4 regions of the Mesobacillus jeotgali genome follow, and region 2 is predicted to be linked to each of the others. Evidence: riboswitches for the same ligand, from Rfam matches in the RefSeq annotation. Region 2 holds a riboswitch; each other region holds the start of a gene.
The links. A riboswitch is a leader RNA that binds a small molecule or an ion and turns the genes downstream of it on or off. The one in region 2 is predicted to bind thiamine pyrophosphate.
Positions count from the first base shown of each region.

Region 1 (3,971 bases), 520 kb from region 2:
TCTTTGAGACAGAAAGCAAATGGAGAAAAGGCGCGAACAAAGGAGTGAAGAACCATGTCAGCTAAAGTCAATGCAGCTTTACCGCTTGAATACCAGACAGAACAAAATAGGATGAATATCCTCGGCTTCTGGGTCTTCCTTGGAGCAGAAATCGTGCTGTTCGCTACCCTTTTCGGAGTGTATGGAGTGCTCGGTGAAAGATATGCAGGCGGTCCTACACAAAAAGATATTTTTATTGTAAGAGATGTCATGATCCAGACTTTCCTGCTGCTGACAAGCAGTTTTACAATGGGAATCTCGATCTTCGAAATGCGCAGAAGCAATATTAAAGGCATGCTGATGTGGCTCGTATTCACATTATTGCTGGGCGGCGGCTTCCTGTTCATGGAGGTTCGCGAGTTTATCCATTATGTCCATGAAGGTGCTACGATGCAGACAAGTGCGTTCCTATCCAGCTTCTTCGTTCTGCTTGGAACACACGGTTTGCACGTTACAATCGGGATTGGCTGGGCTATCCTGCTGATCATCCAGATATTGCAGCGAGGATTAACACCTGTTACAGCCCGCAAAGCATTTATCTTCGGACTGTACTGGCACTTCCTTGACGTCGTCTGGATCTTCATCTTCACATTTGTTTATTTACAAGGGTTGGTGATGTAAAATGGATAAGCATTCTAAAGGCTTCCCAATCAGTCATGTCATCGGATTCTTCATGTCACTAGTCCTGACATTCGGAGCAGCATGGATTGCCCTTCAGAGCTCACTCTCAATGAAGGCAGTCATGTGGATCATCGGAACACTGGCAGTTATCCAGGCCGGAATCCAGCTATACATGTTCATGCACATCAATGAAGGCGATGATAAAGTAACCAATAATATCAATATCATTTATTCAGCTTTTATCGCAGTTGTCATAGTTGCAGGATCCATCTGGGTCATGACTTCTGGACACTCGCATTAAAATGAAATGAAACCAGGCATCCTCTCAGGGGTGACCTGGTTTTTTTGTGGGCTCATTTTGAATAATTGATGCTGATTCAGACAATTTTCGGTTGAGGCAGCTGGATTTTGTCCGAACATGCTCTTACTTCGGACAATCTTTGCTTGGGCCAACGAGATTTTGTCCGAACATGCCCCTACTTCGGACAACTTTTGCTTAGGCGGCCGGGATTTTGTCCCAACCTTACTCTACTTCAAACAACCTTCACTTTTCATTAATGAACTAAATTTTAGCCATCTCGCCTTTGCGTCCTTTGATTAAACGCAATCGTGGCAGTTTGCCTTCTTTCTTGAATAGTGAGAACATCGCGAAGTTAAATGCTGCCAGAAACAGTGATAATACTGCATGCTGGAATCCGTGTGACATCAATGCCAGGAATCCGCTTACAAGACAATACAATCCAACGATTAAATAAAAATACATAAGAAGTTTTCCCACTTCTCATTCCCCCACTTTTTCGTATGTAATTTTAATATTAACAGAATTTATAAACAAATGTCACATAATGTTCACAATTAGCACCAAATTTTTTCACAATTTATTTTTCCTTAATAGCTTGACTCTTCAACAGCCAAGCTATTATGATTACAGATGAAATCTAAATATCCGTATTTTACCACTAGGGGTGCCTTTGATTTAAGGCTGAGATTAAAGTGAAACTTTGAGACCCTTGGAACCTGATCTGGTTTATACCAGCGTAGGAAAGTGGAATTTGGGACATTTTTTGTTGTGCCAATAAAACCACTTTCTTTGGAAAGTGGTTTTTTTATTGGGCTAAACAGGAAGAGGAGGAGATTTTTATGAAGAGTTTTACTGAGGAGTTAAAGAGACAGGCTGATCCAATCTGGCGGGCAAATTTTGATCACCCATTTGTACAGGGAATTGCAAATGGTAATTTAGCAATGGAATCCTTTCGCTATTATGTTTTACAGGATTCCTATTACCTTTCCCATTTTGCCAGGATACAGGCAATCGCAGCGTCAAGAGCAGCTGATTTGTTCACCACTTCGAGAATGGCAGCCCATTCCATGGGGACTTATGAGGCTGAACTTGGTTTGCATGAAAATTTTCTAAAGCAACTGGAAGTAACAAAACAAGAACTAGCGGAGTTTAACCCCTCTCCTACTGCCTATGCTTACACTTCCCATCTTTATCGAGTTGCTGCTTCAGGAAGCCTGGCTGAAATCATCGCAGCCATCCTACCATGCTACTGGATTTACCATGAAATTGGACAATTGTTTAAGGGATCCACCCCCAATGTCCAAATTTATCAAGAATGGATTGCAGCATATGGAGGAGAATGGTTCAGTGAACTTGTAAATGAGCAGCTAAACAGGCTTGATCAGCTTGCAGTGGAAGCGTCAAATATAGAAAAAGAAAAAATGAAACTGCATTTTATCATAAGCAGCCAGTATGAATTCATGTTTTGGGACATGGCATACAATCAAGAAAAATGGCCTATTGAATTGTAAAAGCGAACATAAAAAACAACGGGATCCTTCCCGTTGTTTTAATTCAGGGTGCAAACAGGTCACTTCATGCTGTTGTTTTTTGCCTAAAAGGAAGGCTTCGACAAGGAGCAATTGCCGACTTGTGCCTGCAGCCTTGGTTCATAGTAGCTTAAACTGGCAAGAAAGTAACAGGTTTCTGGAAAGTGATGCTCCAGAAAGCGGAGATTTGTTTTATTCAAAAGTGTATTGGCCTTATACTTTTCCACCATCTTTCTAATATAATGATCCATTTCCAGCGTCGTCTTTCCTACTTCATAGATGAATTCCTGCTGACGGGCAAAGCCTGGCTGTTTTACCCGAAGATAATTTTTCAAATGGTGATTCTGGACAATGTAAAGCTGAAATCTTCGTTTGTACTCCTGCGTTACTATGTTGGCTTCGACTTCAATTGGATCGAGGAGATTTTCAAAAAGTACCGCGTGGCCAAGCTGGTCTTCAAGCCAAAGGTCCATCACCTGTGTAACGGACAACCGTACTGGTTCTTGGCCTTGTACCAGATAGCTCAATATCCGTAAATACTCCTGATTTTCACTTAATGTACCGTTTAAATAGGTTGGTGACAAGTTAAGGTTAACTTTGTTATCAATTCGTAATGATTGCAGTGTACCTTCAAAATCATAATAGCTTTTAGCAACCTGCCATGCTTTTCTTGAAAAATCAATCATTTGACTGTCCTGGTAGCCTGTTTGACGAGGAATCGACTGTAACTCGCCTAAAAGTTCGCCATATAACCGTATAAATTGCCTCGCAATTTCCACATACTCCGATTCATTTGGAGACAAACCGTCCCTGACAAAATAAGCGTGATCCTGCAGCATTTCAATCCAAAATGAATGTTCATCCCAAAGAGAAATCATCCCTTTACCCCCTCCTTTTCCTTCTTATACTTACTGTTCAAAAGAGTAAGAAATGATGATCGATAGAAATTTTTAATATCATTCATCTTTTATCCTGATGTGGAGATACTAAAAAAATCAATTCCAAAAGGAGTTGCTTATGAAGAATTTAAAACTTTACATATTTCTAATGGCTGTCCTGCCCTGGCTGTCGCTGCCTCTTCTTGGTAAACAAACGTTCAGGAAGTTCCTGCCCGGTACATTGTTCATGGGAATTTATCTAATGTTTGAAGGAAGGCTGGCTGAAAAAAGAAAGTGGTGGTGGTTTCCGTTTAAAATTAAACCAAACGTATTAGCTGAAATGCCCCTAATCTGGGGACCATTTTTCATAGGGTCATTTTGGATCATGAAATACACCTATAAAAAATTTAACCTTTATTTATTGGTCAATATCCTAATTGATTCACTGTTCACTTATTATGGACTGAACATCTTCAAGAAAGTTGGCTATGTCTCATTGGTACGCTTAACAAAATTCCAACTTTCGATAGTGTTTTTATTTAAAACCCTAGTTTTATATGGATTCCAGGTTTTTTATGACAAAGTAATACGAGGACAATCAGA
Region 1 is NZ_CP109811.1:2,340,641-2,344,611, reverse strand. Features, by position in the region: gene qoxB (cytochrome aa3 quinol oxidase subunit I) at 1-65, shown strand, start outside; gene qoxC (cytochrome aa3 quinol oxidase subunit III) at 55-660, shown strand; gene qoxD (cytochrome aa3 quinol oxidase subunit IV) at 662-961, shown strand; gene FOF60_RS11930 (hypothetical protein) at 1,223-1,438, opposite strand; TPP riboswitch at 1,612-1,721, shown strand; gene tenA (thiaminase II) at 1,801-2,472, shown strand; gene FOF60_RS11920 (DUF2935 domain-containing protein) at 2,556-3,368, opposite strand; gene FOF60_RS11915 (hypothetical protein) at 3,508-3,971, shown strand, end outside.
Region 1: it holds a riboswitch for thiamine pyrophosphate, as region 2 does, so the genes downstream of both, tenA (thiaminase II) here and FOF60_RS14645 (YkoF family thiamine/hydroxymethylpyrimidine-binding protein) in region 2, are expected to answer to the same signal.

Region 2 (3,971 bases):
CTTCCTGTCTCAGGTACCGCATTGACCGTAAAATCGATTATTTCCTTTGACGTGACAGCATCCTGTCCAAAAGTTGGTTCGTCCATAATCAGAACCTCCTGACCGTTCACCAGCATGACAGCCACACTCAGTCGCCTTTTTTGTCCCTGGCTCAATGAGAATGGGTGACTGTTAACGTGGTCAGCCATGCGAAGGGTTCTCAAAATATCTCTATTCTTATATCTTTGAGCCGTATGCTCTTTCGATTGAAGACTGTAATTTATTTCTTCCATCACGGAATCAGTAATAAATTGATGCTCAGGATTTTGAAACACATATCCGAGCCTGCTCCACTTTTGTTCCTCAGGCCAGTCTTCTAAAGAGTGACCTTGAAATTTTATGTCACCTCGTGATGGAATCAACCCGGCCAAACATTTTGAAAAAGTAGTCTTCCCGGATCCGTTTGAACCGGCTATTGCAATAATTTCACCACCATTAATCGATATAGAAATATCCTCGATTAATACATGATTCTCTTTCGAATAACTGACATCCTTCACTTCGAAAATGGCTGGAGAAGGATTCGGTTTTTGCTCGCGGCCATCCGTTTTTAAGAAATTCACTGTTTTCCCTAAATCTATACTATTTTCAATCAGTTCATCAATCGTCATAGGCAGGAAGGAGGACATTAGCAATCCAGCCTCCCGAAGCTTCAACCCTGCGTCAATAGAGCGGGGTAACCAAATCCCTTCACTTGCCAGTTCTTTTGCAAAATGATTAAAACAAACATCAGGCGGACCATTAAAAAACAGTTCACCCGCAGAATTCAATATGATGCAGCGATCCATCACTTCGAGCCAATGATCCAGGTTATGCTCGATAACTAGGATGCTAAACGAGTGCTCATTCTTTAATCTTTTTAACGTTTGGACCAATTCGAACCCTGAGGCGGGGTCCAGATTGGCAGTAGGTTCATCAAGTATTAATAACTCAGGTTCCATTGCCAGTGCACATGCAATCGCAAGCTTTTGCTTTTGCCCGCCAGAGAGTGAGTGGATCAGCCTGTGTTTAAAGTGCCTTATGTCTACTAAGTCTAGGGCATAATCTATTCTTTCTTTCATTTCCGATCTAGGAAATTGAATATTCTCTAAAACAAAAGCTAATTCTTCCTCGACAGTCAGCATGCAAAACTGAGAATCAGGATCCTGCATGACCAACCCGACTTTTTGATTTATCTTTCCGGACTCGAAGGAGGATAATTCCTTTCCTCTGAATTTTATGCTGCCGCTCATTATTCCATCAACAGACGCTGGATATAGATTATTCATACAGTATGCGAGTGTGCTCTTACCTGAACCGCTTGGACCCAGTACAAGAATGTTCTCATTTTCATTAATATCAAAAGTGATATTCTTTAAAATATCATCCTGATCCTCCTCAAATCGGAACGTTACGTTTGACACTTCAAGAAATGGAAGACTAGGCTGAGATATCATTGTTCTGCTTTGCCTTTCTGGCTTCCTTTCCAAGCGGGAAGCTATTCAACGCTCCTGTTTTAGCGAGGCTGTCGCTTATGTATTTACCTAGAAGACCCGCTAAGATTGCACCGCTAATAAGCCTGACGACAAACATGGCTGTTACATAACCAGGTGATAGAGCGGAGAAGCCGCCTAAAAAATAGCCCCATGCGAAGCTGGTGAGGGAAGACCCCATTCCTGCTGCTACAAGAACCCATGTAGAATAGTTCTTCCATTTGGTTGCCGCAAATGCGGCTTCTGCACCCAGTCCCTGGATAATACCGGCCAGGATCAGACGCGGACCAATAGCATTTCCAAGCATGACCTCGATTGTTGCTGCGATTGTTTCTGATAACACCGCTGCTCCAGGCTTCCTGATGATGTAGGCAGCTATGATGGAAACGATGAACCAGATCCCGAAGATCAAGTCATAGCCGATTAGTCCGAACATGCCTACAAGCACATTGCCGAGCTGTAAGAACAGGAGGTAGATTACGCCAAAAACAACTGCCAATACGGATAAAACTACAACCTCTCGAAGTTTCCAGTTTGCGAGCATTATCGTCCCTCCTTACGGGAAGGGCTGTTGGCGGACATGGTCACCGTCATAACAATATGTGAAGAATCACTGTTCCTGGCACCATCAAAAGCGTTTTCCATCCCGGTAAAAACCTTATTGGCGTCGCCGTCCAATCTTGAAGCATAATGAACTCCTCCGCTAAAGACTCCTTGTTGATCAACCGTTTTTATTTGATCCATGATTACATTCATATATCCGGGGATTCCCAAAGGATAGAGAGCAAACTGGGCTGCGACCTCCTGGTTGATTTTTTGAGAACGCTCCTCATTCATTAAATATGAATCTTCCGCCATAAAAGCATCCCCTGCACTGTCACCAGGACATCCATTTGAAAACGTGGCATTCAGGACCACATGACCTCCACCGATTGAAGCGTTCAGGAATATCGCTTTAACTACATCAAAAACATGTTCAGAACGTCCCCGGACACATGTGCTGACATCATCTGTCTTCATCCATACCTTTGATGTATCAACTTCCTTCAATGCAGAGAGAATAATGTCCACAAACCTGTCTGACATTGGGGAAATCGTAAACGTGGCCCCTGTAATCTCACTTGTACCGCAAAAAATTTCATTCATACCATTACATCTCCTTTGTTCACTTGATAAAAAACAAAAAACTGCATCCAGCGTGGTGGATGCAGTTGAATTCTATCGTCAGATAAAAAAAGAGATATAACGAAGAGCTTCGCCTGCACTTCCCCACGCTGGTATTATCCAGATCGGGTAATAAGGGTCAGAACAAAGTTCTTCTCAGCCAAAAGCTCCCCTAGTGCAAAAACCTATGCAGTTGTTGTTTTCAAAATCATCTTAATGTAAATAGGCTGTATTGTAAATGGCTAATTTTAAAAATTTGTATCATTCCGAATGGTTTCCAAAAACTTTTCTTTGGCAATAGCTCCCCAGAGTACCGAGGTCCATATTCAGCAACAGTTCCATTTCGCCTAGATCTTTTTTCGAAACGACAGGGTCACTTAAAGACCATTTAACAGTATAAACGAAATAGTAATCTTTGATTTGGCGAAATATAACGACCGAGTTTGGAAAAACGTCAAACTGCGCTTTAATATTATATCTCTTTGTGTAGGACCAATTTGTAAGCTTCATAGAAAATCTCCATGTCATTCAAATTTTAATAGGGCAACTGGGAAAAGCTCAAACAGTCATGTAACCCTAAATAATTCCCTCGTTAAAAACAAATCTTGATATAAATTACCCTGGAAGAGGATAGGAAAAACAACATAGTGTTGTAAGGTGATAGATTATGTTAAAATAAAGGGCGTTGCGGCTTAGTTAGCGACATATATCTACATACTATCAAACTGCTAGCAAATTGATGAATTGTATTTTTTTACATAGAATTAAAGGATTTGGAGGGAAATCTGTTCCATGAATGAGGCCCAGAGAATTCAATTGAATGTGAGAGTATCGAAGGAAACATCTGATAAACTAGATGAGATTGTCGAATATTATCAAGAGAATACAAAAATCGGCAGGATATACAAAGGCGATGTATTAACAGATATAATAGAAAAATCATATGAAATCATGCAAAAGCAAAAGAAGTTGAATAGATAAATCGGACTGAGTTCAAATATTAATTGTCCATGAAAAAAGATGTATGGGTAAATTAGACTATGCCAAATTGTCAAGGTTCAAATATGGCGAATTAGTGAACAAAACAGTTGCGTTAATCAATAATTAGTCGTATTATTTAAATAATCTGATAATACGATAAGGTGGTTTTTGATTATGATGCGAATGGCAATTGCAGGTGTAGCCGGCTTTGTCCTTGTGTTCATTGAGTCATATATTGTAATGGTATTCAAACAGTATGAGACGATTGAGTTCGGGGGGATGGCCCCGTTTGTCAGTGTCTGGTCGATGAACTTT
Region 2 is NZ_CP109811.1:2,865,601-2,869,571, reverse strand. Features, by position in the region: gene FOF60_RS14655 (ABC transporter ATP-binding protein) at 1-1,475, opposite strand, end outside; gene FOF60_RS14650 (ECF transporter S component) at 1,459-2,055, opposite strand; gene FOF60_RS14645 (YkoF family thiamine/hydroxymethylpyrimidine-binding protein) at 2,055-2,657, opposite strand; TPP riboswitch at 2,761-2,859, opposite strand; gene FOF60_RS14640 (hypothetical protein) at 3,468-3,656, shown strand; gene FOF60_RS14635 (hypothetical protein) at 3,831-3,971, shown strand, end outside.

Region 3 (3,971 bases), 1.9 Mb from region 2:
TGTGATCACAGAAACTCCATCACCTCCGGCAGCCATTACAGCTCCTGCATTGTCCGCATTGATACCGCCGATTCCGACAATCGGTATGCCAAAGTCCTTTAGCTGCTCCAACAATGCAGTTCCCTGGACTGCTCTTGTATCCTTCTTTGTGGCCGTCGGAAAAATCGGCCCAACCCCAAAATAATCTGCACCTGCAAGCTTCGCTGTTTCAGCTTCTTCCAGATTATGTACAGAAACTCCGAGTATCTTATCGCCAATTTTTCTGCGCACCTGGGCAGCGTCCTCATCCTCTTGGCCAATATGAATACCATCTGCATCAAGCTCCATGGCAAGTTCAATATCATCGTTCACAATGAAGGGAATGCCATTTTCCCTGCAAACTTTTTGCAGCCTCTTGCCTAGCTCCAGCTTTTCAAAATCATTAAGACAGCCTTCCCCTTTTTCCCGATACTGAAAAATCGTGATCCCTCCGCGAATCGCATCTTCAAGCACCCTGACTGGTTCCGCGAAACAGTTCGTACTGCCGGCGATAAAATAAAGCGTCAGCAAGCTTCTCATTTGTTCAGGACTGATTCTCGCCATGAGCTGACCTCGCCTTCCTTTTTTGTATTGTAGGCCCAATGGTTAGTAGGTCCATGTCCATTCCCGATATCCAGCGGATTGGCAATGGCAGCCTGGATGAACTCCTTCGCCACAGAAACTGATTCATGGACCGAAGCTCCTTTCGCGAGCTGTGCCGTGACTGCAGCTGAAAAAGTACAGCCTGTTCCATGGGTGTTCTTCGTCCCAATCCTTGGAGTGGAGAAGTACGTAAAATCCGTTCCGTCAAAAAGGACATCAACAGATTGTACTGTTTCCTCATCATGACCGCCTTTTATAACGATATTTTTAGCTCCGAGCTCATGGATCCGTTTAGCCGCCTCCTTTTTTTCACCAATCGTCCTGATAGACATACCTGTCAGCACCTCGGCCTCAGGAATGTTCGGAGTGATGATAAGACAGAGCGGAAGCAAATGTTCTTTGAGGGCCGAAACAGCCTGCTGCTGAAGCAATGAAGCTCCTCCCTTCGCAATCATGACCGGATCGATTACGACTCTTTCCAAGCTCAACTCTCTAATCTTTCCCGCGACCGCTTCGATGATTTTCTCGTTAAAAAGCATCCCAGTTTTCAAGGCATCGGTCCCAATGTCCTCGCCAACAGACTGGATTTGCCTTGCCACAGCTTCTGCCGTCAACGGATAAACTCCCTGAACGCCAAGAGTGTTTTGCGCTGTTACTGCTGTCAGCGCGGACATTCCGTATACACCCAGCTCCTGGAACGTCTTCAGGTCTGCCTGGATTCCGGCCCCCCCGCCGCTGTCCGACCCTGCGATTGTCAGTGCTTTTTTCATAATCATTTACCTCCTTTTATTAGGCTCTTTTCTAAACTTTGTTGCTATTGACCGCAAAATAGTAATGAATGAACTATGTTTCTATGAAAGTTGACTCTAATAATGAGAAAAGAGCAACAAACTTAATACCGACCTGCAAATTAGCTTTATATTACGTTAAAATCGGCTTTAGGATTTTAACAAAAATCTTTACGAAAACAACCTTTTATCAAAAGAACTTTTATTGTAGATTTCCTCAGCATCCAAGTGGTAAAGCTGGTTCAAGAACTCTACTTGAAAACTTCCCGGTCCATGCATGGCGCTTTTGTCTGCGGCAACTTCCGCTGCTACTCCATAAATGATCACTGCAACAGCTGCTGCTTTCAGAAAATCCTTTTCAACTGCTGTAAATGCCCCGATTACCGAAGTCAGCAGGCATCCGGTACCGGTTACCTTCGTAAGGATTGGGTGTCCATTACTGACTACAAACGTAGACTTCCCGTCTGTGATAACGTCTTCCTTCCCTGTCAGTGCTACAATCGTGTTCAATTTTTGCGCTGCGGATTCAGCCAGCTCGATTACATCCCCATCTGAATCTCCTGCGTCAACACCGCGTATGCTCCAGGTTTCACCGGCAACATTCGCTATTTCCGCAGCATTTCCCCTGATAATCGAAATCTCTAATTCTTCCATCAGCCTTCTCGCAGTTTCGGTCCGATAAGCAGTCGCCCCCGCGCCGACCGGATCAAGTATGACCGGAACTCCCTGCTCATTTGCCGCTTTACCGGCAATCAGCATCGACTCAACGACTTCCGGCCGCAACGTTCCGATATTCAGCACAAGGCTCCCCGCCATGCCTGCCATTTCAGCGACTTCCTCATGTGCAAAGGCCATCACCGGGGATGCGCCCAAAGCCAGCAGTCCATTAGCGGTAAAATTGGTGACCACTACATTGGTGATATTATGGACGAGCGGATTCTCCCTCCTTACTCTTTCTAGCAAGCCAGCAATCTCTCTTTTTTCCATCCTGATTCCTCCTTAAAAAATAAAAAGCCAGATCCGTAAATGGACCTGGCTTAAAAGCAAAGTAAGAAAACTTCTCTCACACTACTTTCCTACGCTGGTATTACCCAGATCAGGTCCGAAGGGTTAAAAGACTTAGCGTCTTCCTCTCAGCCCGCAGCAGGGCACCCCTAGTAGTAAATCGAATATTCAATTATCTTAATCCTAGTCTTAACTTTTATATATGTAAAGTGAAAAGTTCATTTTCTGTCTTTTTTTAGTTCTTTCTTGATTTCTTCCAGAAGCTTGAGTTGCGAACCTGCCCATCTGTTATTCTTGCAGCCAGTTTTTGCAATGTGATCGTGATGGACCAGAGAGACTATATCAGGACAATGATGACACGATATCAATCATCTTTCTTTTTTCCCTCGGCAAGATCATCAAACGGAGTATAGGTATTGCTTGGCAGCTTCCCGGAAGTGATGATTCTATAAATCGAATAAAACACAACAAACAGTACAATAGCCGTGAACACATAACCCATATTCCCCAGCCTCCTTTTCCATACATTATACATGTAAAAAATGGAATTTTCATTCTTTTTCAAATGGTGTTTCAGACGTTCTGTGCTAATATGAAAATATACATACAAATGGGAGATGAAAGACAATGAAAAATGAGATTATCGAAAGATTTACCTCTTATGTAAAAGTTGATACTCAATCAAATGAAAACAGTGAAACCACTCCTTCGACGGAAGGCCAGCTCACTCTTGCCAATATGCTGGTCGAGGAGTTGAAATCAATCGGTATGGAGGAAGTCAGTATTGACGAAAATGGTTATGTGATGGCCACACTTCCTGCCAATACGGAAAAAGATGTACCTACAATCGGCTTTCTGGCTCATGTCGATACAGCAACTGATTTTACCGGCAAAAATGTTAATCCGCAGATTGTGGAAAACTTCGAGGGCAACCAGATTATCCTGAATGATGAACAGAATATCATCCTGTCGCCTGCTGATTTTCCAGAACTCCCTCAATATAAAGGACATACTCTGATCACCACTGACGGAACCACGCTGCTTGGTGCTGACAATAAAGCCGGAATCGCCGAAATCATGACAGCAATGGCTTATTTGATCAAGCACCCGGAAATCAAACATGGCAGGATCCGTGTCGCTTTCACGCCAGATGAGGAAATCGGAAGAGGACCTCATAAATTCGATGTCGAGGCGTTCAATGCAAAATACGCCTATACCGTCGATGGTGGTCCGCTTGGCGAGCTGGAGTATGAAAGCTTTAACGCAGCCAGCGCCAAGGTGACATTTAAAGGCAAGAACGTCCACCCTGGAACAGCAAAAGGAAAAATGGTGAACTCGGCCAAAATCGCCATGGAATTCAACAGCAAACTTCCAGCAGAAGAAGCGCCTGAGCATACGGAAGGATATGAAGGCTTCTTCCACCTCAGTTCGATCAATGGTGATGTGGAGGAAACGACGCTGCACTATATCATCCGTGATTTTGACCGAGACAGCTTCCAGGCACGAAAGGATTTGGTGCAGAAAATCACCAATGAATTAAGGCTGACTTATGGTGAA
Region 3 is NZ_CP109811.1:939,988-943,958, reverse strand. Features, by position in the region: gene thiE (thiamine phosphate synthase) at 1-582, opposite strand, end outside; gene thiD (bifunctional hydroxymethylpyrimidine kinase/phosphomethylpyrimidine kinase) at 555-1,397, opposite strand; gene thiM (hydroxyethylthiazole kinase) at 1,581-2,396, opposite strand; TPP riboswitch at 2,466-2,575, opposite strand; gene FOF60_RS04685 (DUF3951 domain-containing protein) at 2,779-2,916, opposite strand; gene pepT (peptidase T) at 3,042-3,971, shown strand, end outside.
Region 3: it holds a riboswitch for thiamine pyrophosphate, as region 2 does, so the genes downstream of both, thiM (hydroxyethylthiazole kinase) here and FOF60_RS14645 (YkoF family thiamine/hydroxymethylpyrimidine-binding protein) in region 2, are expected to answer to the same signal.

Region 4 (3,971 bases), 1.7 Mb from region 2:
TCATGCTGGCCATGGTCCTCCAATCTGTAGGTCTGCCTGTTGAAGGAATCGGCCTCATTCTCGGGATTGACCGTTTGCTTGATATGGCTCGCACCGCTGTCAACATTACAGGAGATGCAGCTTGTGCGGTCATCGTCTCTGAAACTGAGAAAAAGCATCAAGTAAGACCGGAGAAAAGCAAAGTTAAAAATATGGCAGACAACCGCTCTCTTGAATATTTAGATTAAAGTAGAAGAGACCCCGCCTTTGCCGGCGGGGTCTTCTTGTTCAGGTTATATGTCAGATTTCGATTCTTGTCAAAGGCAGCAGCATAATGAAAGACGTCTTGTCAGGTTCTGATGAACAGGCAAGTATGCCTTTATGCTTTTCGATTATTTCCCTGCAGACGAACAACCCAAGTCCGGTTCCAAGTGTTTTGGTCGTGACGAATGGCTCAAAGATGGTTTTTAGCAAATGGTCGGGTATGATTGGCCCATTATTCGAAATTTCTATTTTGATATGGGTATCATTCACGAAAAATCCTTTGATTTCAATCTGTGGGTCATCACGGTATTGGCTCAATACGTCAATGGCATTAAAGATGATGTTGATGAGGACCTGCCTGATTTCATCAGCATAGCCGTACAAATCCATATCCTCTGCTACCTCTTTGATCACGCGGACATTCGTGTCAAGGATGCTGGGATATAGGAAATTTAAAACCTCATCAATCATTTTATTTAAAGAGAAATGTGTCTTTTCTTTTCCAATCAGCTCTTTTTTTGACAGCAGCAAGAATTGTGAAATTCGGAAATTCAGCTGCTCAAGCTCGCTTGAGATGATATCGAGATACTTCATATCTTGGTGTTCAGATCTCAAGAGCTGGATGAAGCCCTGAATAGAAGTCAACGGATTGCGGAATTCATGGATGAAGCTAGACGTCATTTGCCCAAGCAATGTCAGCCTGTCTTTATGCGTTGAATCGATGAACTGGTTCTTTTCCTCGATAATCTTGTTTTTCTGTTCATTATAATAGGATACAGCGTAATATAAAAAGGTATCGAAACAGTAATTGATCGAGTTGATGGCCTCTTGCATTTCTGTCCATTCCATATTCATTTTATGAAGATGTTTATATAAAACGGAGCGTCCGGAATTGACATTATAGACAAAATCGCCAATGTTAATGTCAGCACGAACCCGTTCTTCTCCGACCATGAAAGCAAGCTCCTGAATATGTTCTTCCAATTCTTCGCTTGTCCTAGAAAACACCGAGAGAATGACTGCATACATTCTCTCAGCGTTCTTGCTTATTTTCTCTTTATATGGATCATCTTCTGAGACGATTATTTTTTCCGTCCAGTCAGCTATCAGGTTTTCTTTTTCACTAGTCAGGAAGCTAAGCAATCGGTTATCCGTAATTGGCAGCATTTCATTAAGTCCCCCAGTTTTTCATTTCGGTATTAAAGATTCGAGGAAAAACCCGAAATCCCTTTGTCGAATATTAAGAACATGCGCTGAATCACGTCGAATAGCTAAAATCGTGACAAAAGACCGACTTTTTTAGCAACAATGAAAGAGTTTTGTCTATTGTTCCATCGACATTAATTGGGAAGTGCAGAGTCTGCTGACAGGTTCTACTTGTTATTGAATGGCAGAAGTAGTATATTCATAGTGTAGAAACTAAATAATAACCACAAGGGGAGCTGCGTAAAGTAGCTGAGAGTGAGCGGCCGAGTTCTTACCCTTTGAACCTGTTAGTTAATGCTAGCGAAGGAATGTGGATGCGATAGGAAAGCAATCTTGGGAATCCTATATCGATCCCCACGATTGCTTTTTTTGTTTCTGAAGCAGAAAAGGCGTGGTAGAAACGGACCTCATTCTGAAAAGAAGGAGGAACATAACATGAAACAAAAACAAACTCTCTTTTTAGTGGAAATAGCCGTATTTTCCGCACTGGCTTATTTGCTTGATTTATTTTCCGGATTTTTATTTTCAAGAATCTGGCCCCAGGGAGGATCAGTGTCGATTGCGATGGTGCCTGTATTCCTGATGGCGTTCCGCTGGGGAATAAAAGGCGGCGCAATAACCGGGCTGCTGCTCGGACTTTTGCAATTCATCCTTGGCTTCTCGCAAATATACCACCCTGTACAGGGATTCATTGATTATGTGGTTGCATTTACTGTACTGGGAGCTGCCGGTATTTTTGCGAGGCAGATCAAGGAAAATATCCAGAATGGAAATAAGACAAAGTGGATTGGTTTGATCATCGCCGGTACCTTTATTGGAAGCTTGCTTCGCTTTATCGCTCATTTCTTTTCGGGCTGGATCTTTTTTGGAGTCTGGGCGCCAGAAGGACAGCCAGCGTGGCTTTATTCAATAATCTATAACGGTACCTATATGATTCCGAGCATGATCTTAAGTGCCATTATCATTATTCTGGTCATCGGCTACGCACCATCGAGAATGGTTAAGTCGACACCTGTAAGCAATAAAATGTAGCAGATGGGGGAGCTGAAAAGCTCTCCTATTTTTTATGCGCACTTTATACCTATAAGGGTATATGATGAAAATGAAGTGATTGTGGGTGAAAATATTGTCAATTATATGGAGTTTGCAATAAATATACGTTGCAAGCGTAATCTTAGTGATTTATGTCACAGTGTATCTCGCCGTCAACTGGTTAAATAAAGATAATCATTCTCATTTAGAAAAAAGAATCATCAAAGAGTTTTATCATAACTATTAAACTAAAAAAAGGTGATGGCTATGCTGGGAAAATTAAAGACTGGTGAAAAAGGCCGGATCATGAATATTGCAAGTGCTGACAAATTTGTCAGAAGAAGATTGCTTGATTTGGGAATAGCAGAAGGCTCTGAAGTGTGCGTAAAATGCATACTGCCTTTTGGCGGCCCAGTCATGGTTGAATCCTGCGGGCAATGCATCGGTATCCGCCGCAAAGAAGCCCTAAGGATTGAAGTGGAGCGAGTATGATGAATATTGCGCTCATTGGCAATCCAAACACTGGAAAAACATCATTGTTTAATAACTTAACAGGTTCCTATGAATATGTCGGCAACTGGAGCGGGGTAACGGTCGAAAAGAAAGTTGGATTACTTAAAAATGGCAGGGACCAGCTTATTGACCTTCCCGGGGTGTATACCCTCAATCCACTTTCTAAAGATGAAGGTGTTGTAACGAATTTCTTCCTGAATGAACCATTCGAAAAACTTCTCAATATCCTGGACGCTTCTCAGTTAAGGCGCAATCTCCACCTTACTATGCAGCTGTTGGAATACGGTGCACCTGTCATTATTGGCTTAAACATGCTGGATGTGGCTAAAAACCGTGGTATTGACATTGATATTGCTAAACTGTCTCAATCATTGGGCGTGGCAGTAGCACCTGTTGTTGCCAGGTCAGGAAAAGGGTGTAATGAACTTGCAGAGCTGGTGACTGGCGGAGTTATTGGTATCGGGAAGTCGAATCTCATTTATTATGGAAAAGCGATTGAAGCGGGCATCCTGGAGCTTGAGAACAAACTGGCCGGAAAGACGCAACACCCGGTTCGATGGCTTGCACTTCAGCTGTTTGAAGGCAATCCCTATGTGAAAAGCTATTTAGAAACTATTTTGCCATCGGGTGAGATTGACACCTTGGTTAACCATGTTTCTATTTCTGAACAGCAAAACTTGGGCAGCAAACAAGCGCTTGACCAGATCATCCATCGAAAACGCAGTGAAGCGATTGATAAAATAGTAACAGAGGCAGCCACCTCAACGGAAAATAAAAAGATTCCATTGACAGAGAAGGTTGACATGCTCGTAACGAATAAATTCCTGGGAATCCCGATTTTTCTTGTACTGATGTACATGATGTTCATGCTTACCTTTGACTGGCTTGGCTTCCCGCTGTCAGACGCATTGGAATCTTTCCTGTCCGGACCAGTAACATCGGGAATCACAGCAGCACTGTCTGCAGCCGGTGCTTCA
Region 4 is NZ_CP109811.1:1,146,978-1,150,948, forward strand. Features, by position in the region: gene FOF60_RS05715 (dicarboxylate/amino acid:cation symporter) at 1-227, shown strand, start outside; gene FOF60_RS05720 (histidine kinase N-terminal domain-containing protein) at 280-1,410, opposite strand; TPP riboswitch at 1,669-1,775, shown strand; gene thiT (energy-coupled thiamine transporter ThiT) at 1,885-2,481, shown strand; gene FOF60_RS05730 (FeoA family protein) at 2,749-2,973, shown strand; gene feoB (ferrous iron transport protein B) at 2,973-3,971, shown strand, end outside.
Region 4: it holds a riboswitch for thiamine pyrophosphate, as region 2 does, so the genes downstream of both, thiT (energy-coupled thiamine transporter ThiT) here and FOF60_RS14645 (YkoF family thiamine/hydroxymethylpyrimidine-binding protein) in region 2, are expected to answer to the same signal.